Linked DNA regions of Acidicapsa ligni. The protein of the gene in region 1 interacts with the protein of each later gene in a pairwise test. Links are inferred from orthologs where the notes say so. Each region holds a gene or a part of one and is shown on either strand. Other genes may lie near its edges. The genes, in order: ligA and leuS.

Region 1 (7,964 bases):
CATGAGCAAACTTCAGCCCCATATGCCCCAGTCCACCCAGGCCAACGATTCCCACCTTCTGCCCCGGACCGACCTTCCAGTGCCGCAGCGGCGAGTACGTCGTAATCCCCGCGCACAGCAGCGGAGCCACAGCCGCAAGGTTCAGATTCTCTGGAACCTTCAGCACATACGCCTCATCCACAACAATCCCTTCCGAGTAGCCGCCATACGTCATGCCGCCCAGATGCTTGTCCGGCCCGTTGTATGTAAGTACAGGGAAGCTATTGCAATACTGTTCCAGACCCGCAAGACAGTTCGGGCATTTCCGGCAGGAGTCCACCATGCATCCAACAGCCGCCAGATCGCCTTGCTTGAATTTCGTTACCGAACTGCCAACCTTCGTCACACGGCCAACAATCTCGTGACCCGGCACCACCGGATAAACCGAGTTGTGCCACTCATCCCGAACCTGGTGCAGGTCCGAATGACAAACACCGCAAAATAAGATTTCTATCGCAACGTCATGCTCCGTAGGAGTGCGTCGTTCCAGCGTATAAGGAGCCAACGAAGAAGTAGCGGACTGCGCCGCAAAAGAGCGTGTAGGTGTCGACATCGTTTAAATCCTCTTCCTTTTGGACCATCTAAGGTCACAACTATCATCACACGCCTCCACGCACTTTTCTTCAATACCCAGAACTGCCGATTCCTTGCCTAATCCTCCATTTCTACAGACAAGTCGGTCCCATTGCTCTAGTCTTAATATTGGAATAAAACTATGGATGAGCTGGATAAAAATCAGAAGAAGATGGTTGCCCTCCTCAACCACCTCGCCACCCTCGATGGCATGCGCCCCTCATCGCTCCAGGGCGTCCGCCTCCTTCGCTCCGGCTGCTCTACCCGCCTTCCCGTCATGTATGAGCCAAGCATCATCATCGTCGCCCAGGGCCGCAAGCGCGGCTATCTGCACGATCGGCACTTCACCTACGACGCGCGCAACTACCTCACCCTGACCGTCCCGCTTCCTTTTGAATGTGAAACAGAAGTAGCCGAAGACGGCCCATTCCTCGGCGTAGGCATCCGCATCGAGCTCGCAGTCCTGAGCGATCTGCTCATGCAATTGGACCCCAAAGACCGCCCAAAACTCGTCGGCTTAGACGAGACCAGCGTCTCCGCCACCGAACTCGATCCCGCCCTGAGCGACGCCACCATCCGCCTGCTCGAATGCATGACATCGGCCGCAGACGCCAACGTCCTCGGCCCGCAGGTCATCCGTGAGATTCACTATCGCGTTCTCCAGGGCAAGCAAGGCGGCGCATTGCAATCGCTCCTCCTGATGGATGGCCCCCGCAAACACATGCATCGCATCCTTCACCGCATGCACTCCGACTACGCCAGCCCAATGGATGTCCCCGCCCTGGCCAGCGAAATCGGCATGAGCGTCTCCGCGCTCCACCATCACTTCAAGGCCCTCACCGCAACCTCGCCTCTGCAATACCTGAAAACCGTTCGCCTGCACAAAGCCAGAATGCTCATGGTTCAGGACTCACTCGGAGCCTCGATCGCTGCGGAGCGCGTCGGCTACGAGAGCCCCTCGCAGTTCAGCCGGGAATTCAAACGCCTCTTCGGCTTCTCGCCCGTAGACGAAACCCACCGCCTGCGCAACGCCTTCAGCCTGAGCCAACCCAGCACCCAGGCCGGCTAGCAGCTACAACCTCGAAACGAATAACCGCGGCCTACAACCGCGCCCCGCAACCCCCACAAAACCTCGACCCCACAGCATTCACCTGTCGGCAATTCCCGCAAGCCACCAACGCCGCCTCACCATTTGCCGCAGCCGACACCGAAACATAAACCGGCTGCGCGGCATACCCATAGCCACCCCATCCCGGAAAGGGAATCGCGATCCCCAGCGCCGCCGCAATCCCCGCCGCCTGCTGCGCGTTATAAGCACGCACCCGCCCCGGCATAAAGAAACACTCCACCAGCCCCAGCAGCGCCGGAATCCCCGTCCAGCAGAAGCAGCAATAAAGAATCCCCAGACCCACCCGGCCCACATAAAAGTGGTGAATGCCAAAACACCCCAGGAATATCGCCAGCAACACGCCCACAACCTCATCCCGGCGCACCGACTCAAACTGCATCTGAAACACCTGCTGCGGACTAGGACTGGGATATGAATCAGGATACGAATAAGCACTCATGGCAACATCTCCTATCCAATCAATACGCAATTACCCCACAACAGTTCAATCCCCAAAACCCAAAGCAAACCCCAGCCTAGCCATGCCCTTGTTCTAGCCCGAGCCTTTGCAGTTGCCCCTGCCTTTGCAGTTGTCCTTGCCCTTGCAGTTGTCCTTGCCCTTGCAGTTCTGTCTGTCATTCCCGAAGGGAATCTGCTTCTTCCGTTGCCCTTGCAGTTGTTCTTGCCCCTTCCTTTTGCCCTGCCCTTCCCCTTCTGTCTGTCATTCCAAAGTGAATCTGCTTCCCCCGTTACCTCATGCCCTATCCATCACCCGTCCCACCACCCCCAGCAACAACGCAAAGCACCACTAGCTATAATCCCCAGCATGAGCGCGCATCAAGACCCATTCACCCAGGTAGCCGAACTAACCACCCAGCTCCGCCACCACGAATACCTCTACTACGGCATGGACGCCCCCGAAATCACCGACGCCCAATACGACGCGCTCATGAACGAGCTGAAAGCCCTCGAAGCAGCCCACCCCGAGCTACTCTCCCCCGATTCGCCCACCCAGCGCGTCGGAGGCCGCCCCGCCGAAGGTTTTCAGAAAGTCCCGCACTCCCGCCCCATGCTCTCCCTCGACAACGCCTACAACGCCGAAGAACTAGCCGACTGGGACCGCCGCGTCCATGAACTCGCAGGCAATCTCCCGGTAAAGTACATCGCCGAACTGAAGCTCGACGGCCTCAGCCTCGCCCTGCACTACGAAATCGGCACCGACGGCAACGCCCGCCTAGTTCGCGGCCTCACCCGCGGCGATGGATCCATTGGCGAAGACGTCACCAGCAACGTCCGCACCATGAAAAGCATCCCCCTGACCATTCCCGCCGCAAGACTCAAAAAGTCCGGCCTGATCGATCAACACGACCAGCACGCCATCGAAATCCGCGGCGAAATCGTCATGCCCCTCGCCACCTTCAAAAAAGCCAATGCCGAGCGCGAAGCAGCCGGACTAGCCCCCGCCGCCAACCCCCGCAACTTCGCCGCCGGAACCATCCGCACCCTCGACCCCAACATCGTCGCCCAGCGCCGCCTCGACTTCTACGCCTACTTCCTTATCCTCAACGGCGAATACAACCCCGCAGGCCAGCACGCCACCCTCGAAACCCTTACCGCCCTCGGCTTCCGCGTCAACCCTCATCGCGACACCTTCTCCACCCCCGAACAGCTCATGACCTTCATCGACAAAGCCGAAGCCGAGCGCGAAACCCTCGGCTACGAAATCGACGGCGTCGTCATCAAAGTCGATTCCCAGACCACCCAGCTCCGCCTCGGCTACACCGGCCGCGCACCCCGCTGGGCCATCGCCTACAAATACACCGCCCGCGCCGGAATCACCCAGGTCCTCGAAATCCAGGTCACCGTAGGCCGCACCGGCAAACTCACCCCGCTCGCCGTTCTCAAGCCCGTCTCCATCGGAGGCACCACCGTAGTCCGCGCCGGCCTCTTCAACGCCGACGAAGTAGCCCGCCTCGGCGTCCGCACCGGCTCCTGGGTCAAAGTAGAACGCGGCGGCGACGTCATCCCCAAAATCGCCGAAGTCGTCCCCCGGCCGGAAACCGACGCAGGCATTCCCGAAGCCGCCGAACCCTTCCAAATGCCGGACCACTGCCCCGTCTGCGGCACCCTCGCCGAACACACCGAAGGCGAAGTCGACACCTATTGCATCAACATCGACTGCCCCGCACGCCTAGTCCAGTCGCTCCTCTATTTCTCCCATCGCGGAGTCATGAACATCGAGGGTCTCGGCGAAGCACTCGTAGTCCAGCTTTTAAATTCAGGACTGGTCAAATCCATCGCCGACCTCTACACCCTCACCGAAGAGCAACTGCTGACTCTAGAGCGCGTAGGCAAAAAATCCGCCGAATCTCTTCTCACCCAGATTGAGAAATCCAAAGACGCAGGCCTCGCCCGGGTCCTCATGGGCCTCGGCATCCCTTTCGTCGGCGAACGCACAGCCGAACTCCTGGCCGCAGAATTCGGCACCGTCCAGGCAGTAGAAAATGCCTCCCAGGAAGACCTCGAAAAAGTTCAGGAAGTTGGCCCAAAAGTAGCCGCCAGTGTCCACGACTTTTTCCAGAACGAGCCCAACCGCGCCCTCGTCACCCGCCTCGCCGAACTGGGACTGAAACTAACCGCCGAAAAGAAACAACGCACCACGCAACTGGAAGGCTTAACCTTCGTCCTCACCGGCACCTTCCCAACCTTGAGCCGCGAAGAAGCCAAAGAAAAGATAGAGTCCGCCGGAGGCAAAGTAAGCGGCAGCGTCAGCAAAAAAACCAACTACGTAGTAGCAGGCGAAGAAGCCGGCAGCAAACTAACCAAAGCCCAGGAACTAAAAATAGAAATAATCGACGAGCCCAAACTCCTCGAACTACTAACCCAGAAACCACCAGCCCATCTGTCCTAGCAGTTGCCCTTGCAGTTGCAGTTGCAGCTGCCTTTGTTGTTGCCTTTCTGGCTGTCATTCCCGAAGGGAATCTGCTGTTAGCTTTTGCAGTAGCATTTGCCGTTGCCCTTGCCTTTCTGTCTGTCATTCCCGAAGGGAATCTGCTGTTAGCCCTCACAAATGCCCTTACCCGTCAGCCTGCCATCCAACCGCCCATTACAACTTATTTAGTTATTAACGAGTACCATCAAATTGTGCTGGAAAGGAGGCACTTCAATGCCTAATGTGCACGGTATTGAATTCGACGCCAATCAGTCTGACTTAGTGAAAGATATTATCCGCGAGTTACTCAAAGACGGGAACTGCACCGTCTACGCTGTACCGCATATCAAGCCCAACGGAGAGTTGAGAATGGCCGCAACACCGCCAAATCCAACCCCGCGACGGCAACACGGTGTCTTCCTGCGAATCCGCCCAGGCGCTCGTGAAGCGACGATTTTCGTCCGATGAATGCCAAAGCTGGAGAGCAGCTCACCAGTATTACTAAATTCTCTCAGGCAGGCATTCTGGACGTAGTTAGAGTCTGGCGTAAACAAACATCCCCTAATCTAGCCGCATAACATGCGACACCCACCCTGACCGCAAAGATAACCAGTAGCCAGGGTGGGAGTAACCAAAACCAAAATTAACTTACAACACATAGAGACAATCCCAATAACTCCAGAAATTCCGCCGTCAACCCTGGGCAAAGTTATTGCCTTTGCCTTTGCAGTTGCCCTTGCCCTTGCCTTTGCCTTTGCTGTTGCTGTTGCAGTTCTGTCTGTCATTCCCGAAGGGAATCTGCTTCTTCCTTTGCCCTTGCCTCCACCGTTGCCTTTTCTATCCATCCGCCCCGCAGAGAATCTACCGCACCCCTCGACATCCGCCCCAAAACCCTGACCGCATGAAACAGCGACCATACCCCCTCCTGCACTAGTCTTGTCATCCTGAGCGAAGCGAAGATCTGCTTCTTTCGCGATTTACGCTTATCGACCAGCGCCTTGGATAGCTGGATAGGCGAGGGCTTCAGCCCTCGCATCAAGCAACTCCAAAAACTTTACGCGTGGGGCCTTTCGGCCCCGAGATTCTTCAACCCCTCATCCCCCAACCAAACCCGCACCCCAGCCACCAGCGCAGGAACCCCCATAGAAAACAAAGCCACCAACTGCAACGCCGGAATCTGATTCTCAGCCACATACCGCACCGCAAAGAACCCATAAACCATCACCGGCAGCGCCTCAAACAACCGCGTATTCACACGCGCGTCGCTAACTCCACGCCAAAGCCATCCGGCAATCAGGTAAACAATAAAAGTAGTAGCCAGCCATCCCAGGTAGTTATGTCGCGGAACCCCAAAGTAAGCCCCGCCCTTTTCCCAAACCCAGTTACCATCCTTAGCCATCCCCGGATCCATAACCATATCCCAGCCCGTCATCACAAACGCGGACACAGCCGCCAGCGCAGTAATTCCAGTAACCGTGCGCGTATCGATGCCCCTCAACAAAGCCCGCCCCACCATCCACGATGGATAAATCATCATGAACCACGCCAGCGGAATCAACACCGGCACATCCCCTAACTTAGCTCCGAGTGACTCCCCGTAGTGATAACTCCCATAGATAACTCCCGACCGCACCCCAAACTCTTCCATGCAATAAGAGACCACTGCGGACACACCAAAAAACACCGCCGTCCGCCGCCCGCCCTCAAGCGCCACGCAATGCACCAGAGCAAATAAAACAAACACCACTGTGAATCCAACATTCCCAAGCCCCGGCAGCCTCAACCACGGCCCAACCGCCTCCGTCAGGATGAGATACATCACCCCGGCAAACAACACCCACGCCAGCGCCGTAATCAGTCGCTTCAAGTCACTCTCCATGTCGCAGAAAAACTGCTTCCAAAATAGCAGATCAAAATCTCGCGCCCTCAACCCGCACCCCTCGACAACCGCCCCCAAACCCCGTACCCTGACCGCATGAAGCAGCTACTATGCGCCCTCCTGTTCGCCGTCTTATCCCCAGCCTTCGCCCACGCCCAGGATCCCCTGACCGCCTTCCCCAACAACTACAAGCTCATCCTCGACACCCCCGACCTCCGCGTCATCCGCTGCCACTACGGCCCCCACGAACACGTCGGCGTCCACAACCACTCCGACTACCCCACCATCTACGTCTACCTGTCCGACTCCGGCCCCGTCCGCTTCACCCATGACGAAACCCCACCCTTCGTCATGACCCGCCCGCCCGTCAAGACAGGAGCATTCCGCATCGCCCCCGGACGCCCCGAGCGCCACTCCGTTGACAATCTCGGCGATCTCTCCTCCGACTACCTCCGCATCGAACTCAAAAAGCTCCCGCTCCACAGCCTCACCAGCCCCAAACGCGACGAAGCTCCTGCAACCCTCACTCAAGGCAACACAGAAGAGTTCTCCGACCCCGACCTCACCATCCACCGCATCATCTGTAGCGCAGGCGCACCATGCCCCACTGGCAGCCCCAATCTACCCACCCTGCTCGTAGCCTTCTCGCCCGCAAAAATCAGCACCGCATCCACAGAAAAACAGATGCGCAGCAGCGACATCCAGTGGCTCCCGAACAGCCAATCCCTCTCAATCGCCGCCTCAACCCCAGCCCCAGCCCACGTATTAGAAATCCAATTCCAGGAACCGAAAAAATAACCCAGCACCTATCTCGTGTCGTGCTCGAATCGTGCCCGCATCTTGACTAGTCCGTACTCTGGATCTCTCTCCGCGTGAACCGCCGTGCATACTCTCCGGCGGTCACTCCAATCTCCCGCAAAAACGTCCGCCGCATCGAGTCCGCGCTTTGAAACCCGCAAGCATCCGCAATACCCTTCAACCCCATCGCCGAGCTGTCCATCATCCGCTGCGCCGCTTCCACCCGCATCCGGTCCACAAACTGTCCCGGATTCATCCCCGTCTCCCGCAAGCAAACCCGCGTAAAGTGCCGCGCACTCATCCCAATCCGCTCCGCCAGCAATTCAACCGTCAGATGATCCCGCAAATGCTCCAGCATCCACACCTGCAACTCCCGCAGCGGCAACGAATCGCCCGCCTGATGCGAAAGCATATGGCTGAACTGTGCCTGTCCACCCGGCCGCACCAGGAACATCACCAGCATTCGCGCCACCTCCAGCGCAACCGCATGCCCATGATCTTCCTCCACCATCGCCAGCGATAGATCGATGCCCGCCGTAATTCCCGCCGAAGTATAGATCGGGACTCCACCCCCATGCCCGTCCCCATCTCTTGCCATATCCCGTAAATAGATCGGATCGCGCAATACCTCGACT
Region 2 (8,156 bases), on another replicon or contig:
TGCCGACTTTACGGCCTACCACGGTGAGAGTTACCGCGCTGCCTAACTTATCGATAGCTTCAAAAAGATAAGAGATGCCCTTACGCTGCGCAAGGGAGCCGACATACAGAACGCGCAACGGCTTTTCTTTGCTCGTAACTTCGCGGCTCGCTGCAATAGGCCGCGGCGTTCCATAGGGAATAACTACTATTTTCTTGATTTCTCGTGGATATAACTTCAACGTGCTGCGGGTATAACTACTGGCGACCACAATCGTATCTGCCAGTGCTATCTCTTCATCCTTGCGAGCCAATTTCGCTGGGCTGTCGGCGAGAGCATTCAGAGTGCCCTTCCATGCCGGTTGCAGTTCCGCTTCTTCAATGGCGATTTCACGATTGGCTCGCCAGTAACCGATAGGCAGGTCATAGATGCAATGAACGCCAAGCTGGCGCGCCTTGCGAAACTGATGCAGCGCTCCGTCTTCATAAGCGTAAACGCCTCGCAGCCCCTTATATCCAGGCAAGCTGCGAGCGACGAAGCGATCTATGTCCGCATAAACGTTATCGATGGAGAAATAACTTGTCTCAGGCGTAACGAAATGCCGCTTCCCTGCCCGTATGAGAAAGTTGCGCACTAACTCGCGGAAGGGACGTGTGTGCACTAACTCGGGCGGCAACTGAACGCGAGTGCGGCGCTGCAACATGGCGCGCACGCTGCCCGGAACAAGCTTGGCCAGCGTACTTTCCGGACGCCACAGGATACAGGTATAAAACGCTTCGAGTAACTCTGCCTCGTGCAACGCACTTACTACGGCAGATACATTCGCGTTGCCCGTTGGATGACTGACGATAACCTTTGCTGAAGATTGAGGGCTCATGCTCTCCGGGGCCACTGCGTTACTCCCACTCAATTGTGCCGGGTGGCTTGGACGTGATGTCATAGACGACGCGATTGATGCCACGCACTTCATTCACGATGCGGCTGGATATGCGCTTGAGCACTTCGTAAGGCAACGGCACCCAGTCCGCTGTCATGCCATCTTCAGAATGTACGGCTCGAACCGCGCAGGTATTGGCATACGTGCGTTGATCGCCCATCACGCCGACGCTCTGCACCGGTAGCAGCACGGCAAAGCTCTGCCAGATTTTCGTGTAAAGTCCAGCCGCCTTGATCTCGCTGACGACGACTTCATCCGCTTCCTGAAGAATGGCAACACGCTCGGCAGTAACTTCTCCAAGGATGCGAACAGCGAGGCCTGGGCCGGGGAACGGCTGGCGACCGAGGATATCTTCCGGCATGCCGAGATCGCGGCCAATGCGTCGGACCTCATCCTTGAAAAGATCGCGCAGAGGCTCAATCAGTTTCATCTTCATCGTTTCAGGCAGACCGCCGACGTTGTGATGACTCTTGATCGTCTGCGATGGGCCACGCACGCTGGATGACTCGATCACATCGGGATAAAGCGTGCCTTGAACAAGCCAATCGACCCCGCCCGATTGCTCCGCGATGCGAGCAGCCTCATCGTCAAAGACAGCGATAAATTCGCGACCGATGATCTTGCGCTTGGTCTCTGGATCCGTCACACCGGCCAGTTTGGCCAGAAAGCGCTCGCTCGAATCGACAGGCACAAGATTCAGGCCGAGCTTGCCGCGCAGATTTTGTGTGACCTGCGTGAACTCGTTCTTACGCAGAACTCCATTGTTCACAAAGACACACGTCAACTGATCGCCAATAGCGCGATGCACCAGGACCGCAGCCACGGACGAATCCACGCCACCCGACAGCGCGCAGAGAACGTGGCCTTTGCCAACCTTCTCGCGAATCGCGGCCACGGTGGACTCGATAAAGTGCGAGGGTGTCCAGTCGCCCTTGGCTCCACAGAGGTTGAAGACAAAGTTGCGGATAAGCTGCGGCCCAAGCGGGGTATGATGCACCTCGGGATGAAACTGCACGGCCCATATCTTCGCGGATTCATTGGCAATACCTGCCAGTGCATTCGAGGTGACAGCAGTCCGGTGAAAGCCCGCTGGAAGTTCGAGGGCCTCGTCGCCGTGGCTCATCCAGACCTGAATCGTCGGGGGCAGATCGGCAAAAAGCGGCGACTTCGGGTCTTCGATCGTGACCTCGGCGTGACCGTATTCGCGCTTGCTCGCCGGAACGACCTTGCCGCCAAGATGGTAGGCGATGAACTGCAATCCGTAGCAGATACCGAGCGTGGGAAGGCCAAGCTGCAGGATGGCGGGATCGGCATTGGGAGCGTCAGCGTCATACACCGACGATGGTCCGCCGGAAAGAATAATGCCGATCGGCGAATATGCCAGAATCTCCGCAATCGAGGCCGTACAGGGAAGAACGGCTGAGAAGACGTTCTGTTCACGAATGCGGCGCGCGATGAGTTGCGTGTACTGCGAGCCGAAATCCAGGATGACTATGCTTTGGGTGTCCACTCCATAGTTTGGCAGGACGACGGTAGGGGTGGCAAGCGGTTTTGGCAGTTCGAGCGCCCGGCAACTCATTCGCAGGGAATACACGACTGTGCGTTATTCTGATATCAACTGGTTGCCTGGACGCATAAAGCAACCCAGACCCGCTTGAAGAAAAGCTGGTTTCGATCTGGTGACGTTGTTCCCCCAACAGTAAAGCGAGATCCCTGACCAATGTTTGCCTGGCTTTCCCATTTCCGCCTCCGCCGCATCATCACCAGTAACCGGTTCATTCCCGAGGTGGATGGGTTCCGGTTCCTTGCTATTTTTATGGTGATTGCTTCGCATGTATTTGTGCAGATTAACCCGCCAATCGGTACCGGCCTCTTCCCAACGCTCTTTCATCGCGCGGTAGAACATGGCAAGATCGGCGTCTGCCTTTTCTTCACAATCAGCGGATTTATCCTCGCGCTTCCCTTTGCGCGCCATAATTTACTCGACGCCAAGCCGGTCAAATTGAGCAGCTATTTCAAGCGCAGGCTGACCCGTCTGGAGCCGCCCTATGTGCTGGCGATGCTGGTGCGCTTTCCGATGGTGGCTTTCTATAAACATGCCGCCGTTGGAGCCGTAGCCGTACATCTGCTGGCCTCGCTCTTCTATGTGCATAGCCTGGTTTACAACCAATACTCCACGATCAACCCGCCTGCGTGGTCGTTGGAGATTGAGGTGCAGTTCTACATCCTGGCGCCACTCCTGGCTGCGGTTTTCTATGTGCGGCCTGCGATCCTGCGAAGACTGATTCTTGTAGTCGCAATACTCGCAGCAGACTATGGATCGCACGCCTGGATTAATCCGGAGAGCCGTGTTGCACTGACGTTACTGGCGTTTTCGCAATTCTTTCTGGCCGGTTTTCTCTTGTGTGAAATTTATCTCTCGCAGAGTCATCCCAAACTGCCCCGTGTTTGCTGGGATCTGCTCGGCCTCGTCGCGCTGGGCTGGATTCTCTTCGGGACAAATTATCAGATCTATATGCTGGTTCTGCCCTTCGCGACAATCCTGTTGTATCTGGCGGGCTTTCACGGATGGGCGGTACGCGCTTTCTTCGCCTTCCCAGCCGTCAGCATCATCGGCGGCATGTGCTACAGCCTCTATCTCACGCATACGCTGGTGCTTACTGGAGTTGCAATACTGCTGGGGCACATGCACATGGCACGTTTGCCTATCTGGATAGGAACACCTGCAATTTTTGCCTTGAGCTTTGCAGCAACGCTTGCGATAGGAACGATCTTCTTCGTCCTGATTGAGCGCCCCTGCATGGATCCCGAATGGCCGCAAAAGCTCGCGCGCAAATTCAAAGGAACAGGCAAAGCAGATATCGTCCGCACCTAGGAAGTTCCTGTCAGAGCCTTTACCCGCGATAATGCTGGCGAAGGCTCTGATAGGACTTAAGGCGGACAATCTGGAAAAGATCGTTGGCGATCAGGTACAGGATTCCAATCACAACGTAGAGATTGTTCATCGTGCCTTGCCCGAACTGATCGCTAAATGGCAGCGGCGCGGCGCAAAAGACCATCGCCAGGATAATCAGCGCGATCCGTACGATGCTCATCACCAGGTTGACCTCGGCCAGCTTGCTTGAGAGCGACTTGCCGAGACGGAAGCTGCGACCAATCGCGGCCACAAGTGAACAATTTTCCTCGACCAACAACACCGGAACGATGCCCACGATCCAACTGGTAAAAGCCCAAGCAGTAAACAAGCCCAGCGAAATGACAATGACCCAGCAAAGATATCCGAGCAGATCGGGATTGACGGTCGTCGTCAGATGCGTAGCGGCGGCCCAGGAAACTCCGCGAAACCAGAGATAGAAGAAACCAAGCTCCGCGACCAGCCACAATCCCTGCGCCAGGATGATGCCCGGGAGATGCCGAGAGAACGTGCTTTTTGCCCCGCCATTCAGCCCGTTCATGCGATGCAATACCAGCGAACGGCCCAACCCGGAAACCATTGCCCACACAAGAATCGCCACCGGCACCAGCCAGTGCAGAACCGCAATCACCTCGGGCAGATAAAGCGACGCAGCGTTGGCGAGAATCACCGAAGAACGCCAGGGATTCTGGCCGTCAAGACGATCGAGCCCTGCGCTTTCCGGGGGAATTTTGATGAGGATTTGCTGCGCCTGAATCCGAAGAATATAGAGAAACGGTATCCCAAAGAGCCAGCGCCAGCCCACCTCGATGGCGACCAGGGATGGATGGCTCCACGCAAAGCCCATGAAGCTCACAATGTTCTGAGTCGCGCGCAGCTTCCGCATATCTGACTGCGAAGGAATGTCGCCGCGATGGCCGGATGCGGAGAGAGAATTCATCTTGCCCCGAAATTCCTGAAACGGTGATTCGGAGCCTCTGCGCCCCAATTCCTCGCATGCGGATACTGAAACGCCGACCGCCCCAGTATCCGCACGACAATACCTACTTCACGACACTACTTAACAACCAGATTGACCAGCTTTCCCGGCACCACGATGATCTTCACCGGAGTCTTGCCCGCAAGCCACTCCACCACTTTTTCATCAGACAGGGCCGAGGCTTCAAGCATAGCCTTATCTGCTCCCGCAGGCAGACGCACCAGCGCGCGCAGCTTGCCATTTACTTGAACAGGGACCTCGATTTCATCCTCCCGGGCGAGATCGGCATTGGAAACCGGCCAGGGCTCGCGCAGAACTTCGCTGGTCTCGCCCAGTTCCGACCAGAGTTCAGCCGTGAGGAACGGAGCGAACGGAGCGAGCAGCAGGACAAGCGAACGCAACAGCTCCGCCACAACCGCAGGCGGCACTTCGCCGGAGACGATCTGCGCCTCAGCCGCATAGTATTCATTCACCAGTTCCATAATCGCTGCAATGGAAGTGTTGAAATGCCAGCGGCCAGCGAAGTCCTGCGTGATCTTGGCAATGGTCTGGTGCAGCTTGCGAAGCAACGCGAGCGAAGCCCCGGTTGAGACTTCTGCAGCAGTTGCATCCGTAGAATTAAAAGCTGTGCCGACTTCGCCTTTATGCACGCTGATCGCAACCGGCGCAAAGCGATTCACAAAGCGAAAGACGCGGCCCAGGAAGCGGCTTATGCCCGCAACACCATCTTCCTGCCAGTCCAGATCGCGATCCGGTGGAGCAGCAAAAAGCGCATACATGCGCGTCGCATCGGCTCCGTAGCGCGCCACCATATCGTCCGGCGAAACCACGTTGCCCTTGGACTTTGACATCTTCGCGCCGTCTTTGATTACCATGCCCTGCGTAAACAGTCGGCGCGCCGGTTCGTCGTTGGTAATAAGGCCAAGATCGCGCATCACCTTTGTGAAGAAGCGCGAGTAGATCAGATGCAGAATGGCGTGTTCGACGCCGCCGATGTACTGATCAATCGGGAACCAGTACTGCGCCTTCGCCGGATCGTATGGCGCTTCGCTATTCTGCGGATCGGTATAGCGGTAAAAATACCAGCTTGAATCGACAAACGTGTCCATCGTATCGGTCTCACGCGTTGCAGGACCTCCACATTTCGGGCACGTCGTGTTGAGAAAGCTGGGCACGCGGCTGAGCGGCGATCCGCCTTCCTGCGTGATCTCGATCTGCTCCGGCAACAATACCGGCAACTGATCGTCCGGAACAGGAACCAGCCCATCGACAGGGCAGTTGATCATCGGGATAGGCGTACCCCAATAACGCTGGCGGCTTACGCCCCAGTCCTTGAGCCGGAAGGTGACGGTAGGCTCGCCAAAGCCTCCTCTGACTGCAATCTGCTGCAAGGCTATCTGTGCCTCTTCGCACGTGTAGTCGTCGAACTCACCTGAGTTGATCAGCACTCCATCTTCTGAGACGAAAGGCAGCACTGCCTCTTCGGCATCGGCTGATTCAGGATTCGCGACCGGTCGAATAACCGGGCGAATCTCCAAGCCGTACTTGGTCGCAAATTCAAAATCGCGTTCGTCGTGCGCTGGCACGCTCATGATCGCGCCGGTGCCGTAATCCATGAGGATGTAGTTAGCGACCCAGATCGGCACCCGCTCCTGGTTATAGGGATTAAGTGCGTAATACCCGGTAAAGACGCCGTGCTTCTCAATCGCTCCAAGATCGCCCGACTCGCGGGCCTTCTTCTGCTGATCGATGAGCGCATTGACTTCATGCAGCAACATTCCATTGGTTGCAGTGAGGCTCGCGACCAGCGGATGCTCAGGCGCAAGCTGTACACTCGTGGCGCCAAAGATCGTGTCAACGCGCGTAGTGAAGACGCGGATTTTCTCTGCGGCTGCGCCGGGCTCGTGAGTGCCGCCTTCTAGTGTGAAGTCGACTTCCGTGCCTTCGCTGCGGCCAATCCAGTTGCGCTGCATGGTGCGAACTTTTTCAGGCCAGCCGTCGAGTTGGTCGAGACCTTCGAGCAGTTCCTGCGCATAAGCCGTGATGCGATAGAACCACTGCTCAAGGTTGCGCTGCTGGACGATGTTGTCCTCATGGCGCCAGCAGCAGCCGTTCACGACCTGCTCATTCGCAAGCACCGTCGCGCAGAGCGAACACCAGTTCACCTTGCTCTGCTTGCGGTAGACAAGCCCCTTCTCATACATGCGTAGGAAGAACCACTGGTTCCAGCGGTAGTAGTCAGGCAGGCAGGTCGTAACTTCGTTGGCCCAGTCGTAGGCCAATCCGAGGCGCTGCATCTGGCGCTTCATGGCGGCGATATTCTGCAGCGTCCACTGGCGCGGAGGAGTGTTATTTTTCAGCGCAGCATTTTCCGCCGGCAGTCCGAATGCGTCCCAGCCCATCGGGTGCAGCACGTTGTAACCCTGCATCCACATGTAGCGGGCAAGGGCGTCGCCAATCGAATAGTTGCGCACATGGCCCATGTGCAACTGGCCACTAGGATAGGGCAACATTTCGAGCACGTAGTACTTAGGCTTGGGCGTACCTGCCGGTTCCGCTGAATAGAGCGCCGGATTGGCCGCCCAAATATCCTGCCAGCGAGGCTCGATCGTCGCCGGGGTGTAACGAATCTCTTTTTCTTCCGCCATAAGTCTCTAGTTTAAACGGGCGGAGAAGATGAGCCAATTTGAAAGAATTTCCGGCACTTTCCGGCACTGGATCAGTCCACAAAACAGCACAGCAATTCCGAACTTTGTTCCCGCCCTTGCCTCAGCCGTTGATTAGCTTTTGCAGTTGCCCTTGCAGCTCTGGCTGTCATTCCCGAAGGGAATCTGCTTCTCCCGTTTCCCACCCAAGGACAATCACTAACCCAAAACCAAATCTCTGCGCTGAACTCAAAAACGACACAAGACAACATCAACCAATCTCAACAGTTGTATTGGAAAACCCACGATCACAAATCGCAGATTGAATTCAGCACAGAAAACCAGCCGAAGTGCATGACCTGGCAGTCACACGCCGCTCTGAAATAAAACTCAAACTCAACCGATAAACCCTTCTTGCAAGGCTCACCTATGATGAGCAGTTCCGTGATTCATTGGATGATGCGCCGCACGACCAGCCAGGTACGCGACTTGCCGCATCCCCTTGGGCACAGCGAACGCCGGTGGTTCCGGATAACATTCGTCGCAGAAAGTCCCGTAGCGACTACGACGAACATGGTTTTCGCAGACGTAGTGTTCACACGCAAACGAGCACTCAAAATAGCCCGCGCATTTGTGAAGGGGAGTTCCGGCCGGGCTGCAGCCGACGCCGTGGTGCAGACAGGATTCCATTTCACCCTCACT

What was found.
Region 2: the proteins of ligA (region 1) and leuS interact in binary tests that used the Escherichia coli proteins (3 or more experiments, as listed by UniProt). The link is inferred for Acidicapsa ligni from one-to-one orthologs.

The regions. Positions count from the first base shown.
Region 1 is NZ_JAGSYG010000001.1:490,606-498,569, reverse strand. The notes cover bases 2,150-5,088. They hold ligA (NAD-dependent DNA ligase LigA), read left to right. Parts: upstream 2,150-2,546; coding sequence 2,547-4,631; downstream 4,632-5,088. Other genes in these bases: OHL19_RS01925 (hypothetical protein), read left to right, coding at 4,887-5,088; OHL19_RS01935 (TM2 domain-containing protein), read right to left, coding at 2,150-2,180. In the rest of the region: OHL19_RS01945 (NAD(P)-dependent alcohol dehydrogenase), read right to left, coding at 1-592; OHL19_RS01940 (AraC family transcriptional regulator), read left to right, coding at 755-1,681; more of OHL19_RS01935, read right to left, coding at 1,713-2,149; more of OHL19_RS01925, read left to right, coding at 5,089-5,120; OHL19_RS01920 (carotenoid biosynthesis protein), read right to left, coding at 5,707-6,519; OHL19_RS01915 (hypothetical protein), read left to right, coding at 6,628-7,329; OHL19_RS01910 (GlxA family transcriptional regulator), read right to left, coding at 7,376-7,964. UniProt on the Escherichia coli protein: DNA ligase that catalyzes the formation of phosphodiester linkages between 5'-phosphoryl and 3'-hydroxyl groups in double-stranded DNA using NAD as a coenzyme and as the energy source for the reaction.
Region 2 is NZ_JAGSYG010000006.1:226,170-234,325, forward strand. Bases 4,673-7,803 are described here. They hold leuS (leucine--tRNA ligase), read right to left. Parts: upstream 7,458-7,803; coding sequence 4,887-7,457; downstream 4,673-4,886. Other genes in these bases: OHL19_RS19300 (hypothetical protein), read right to left, coding at 4,673-4,770. Also shown: OHL19_RS19285 (glycosyltransferase family 4 protein), read right to left, coding at 1-856; guaA (glutamine-hydrolyzing GMP synthase), read right to left, coding at 876-2,426; OHL19_RS19295 (acyltransferase family protein), read left to right, coding at 2,637-3,791; more of OHL19_RS19300, read right to left, coding at 3,811-4,672; OHL19_RS19310 (hypothetical protein), read left to right, coding at 7,884-8,156.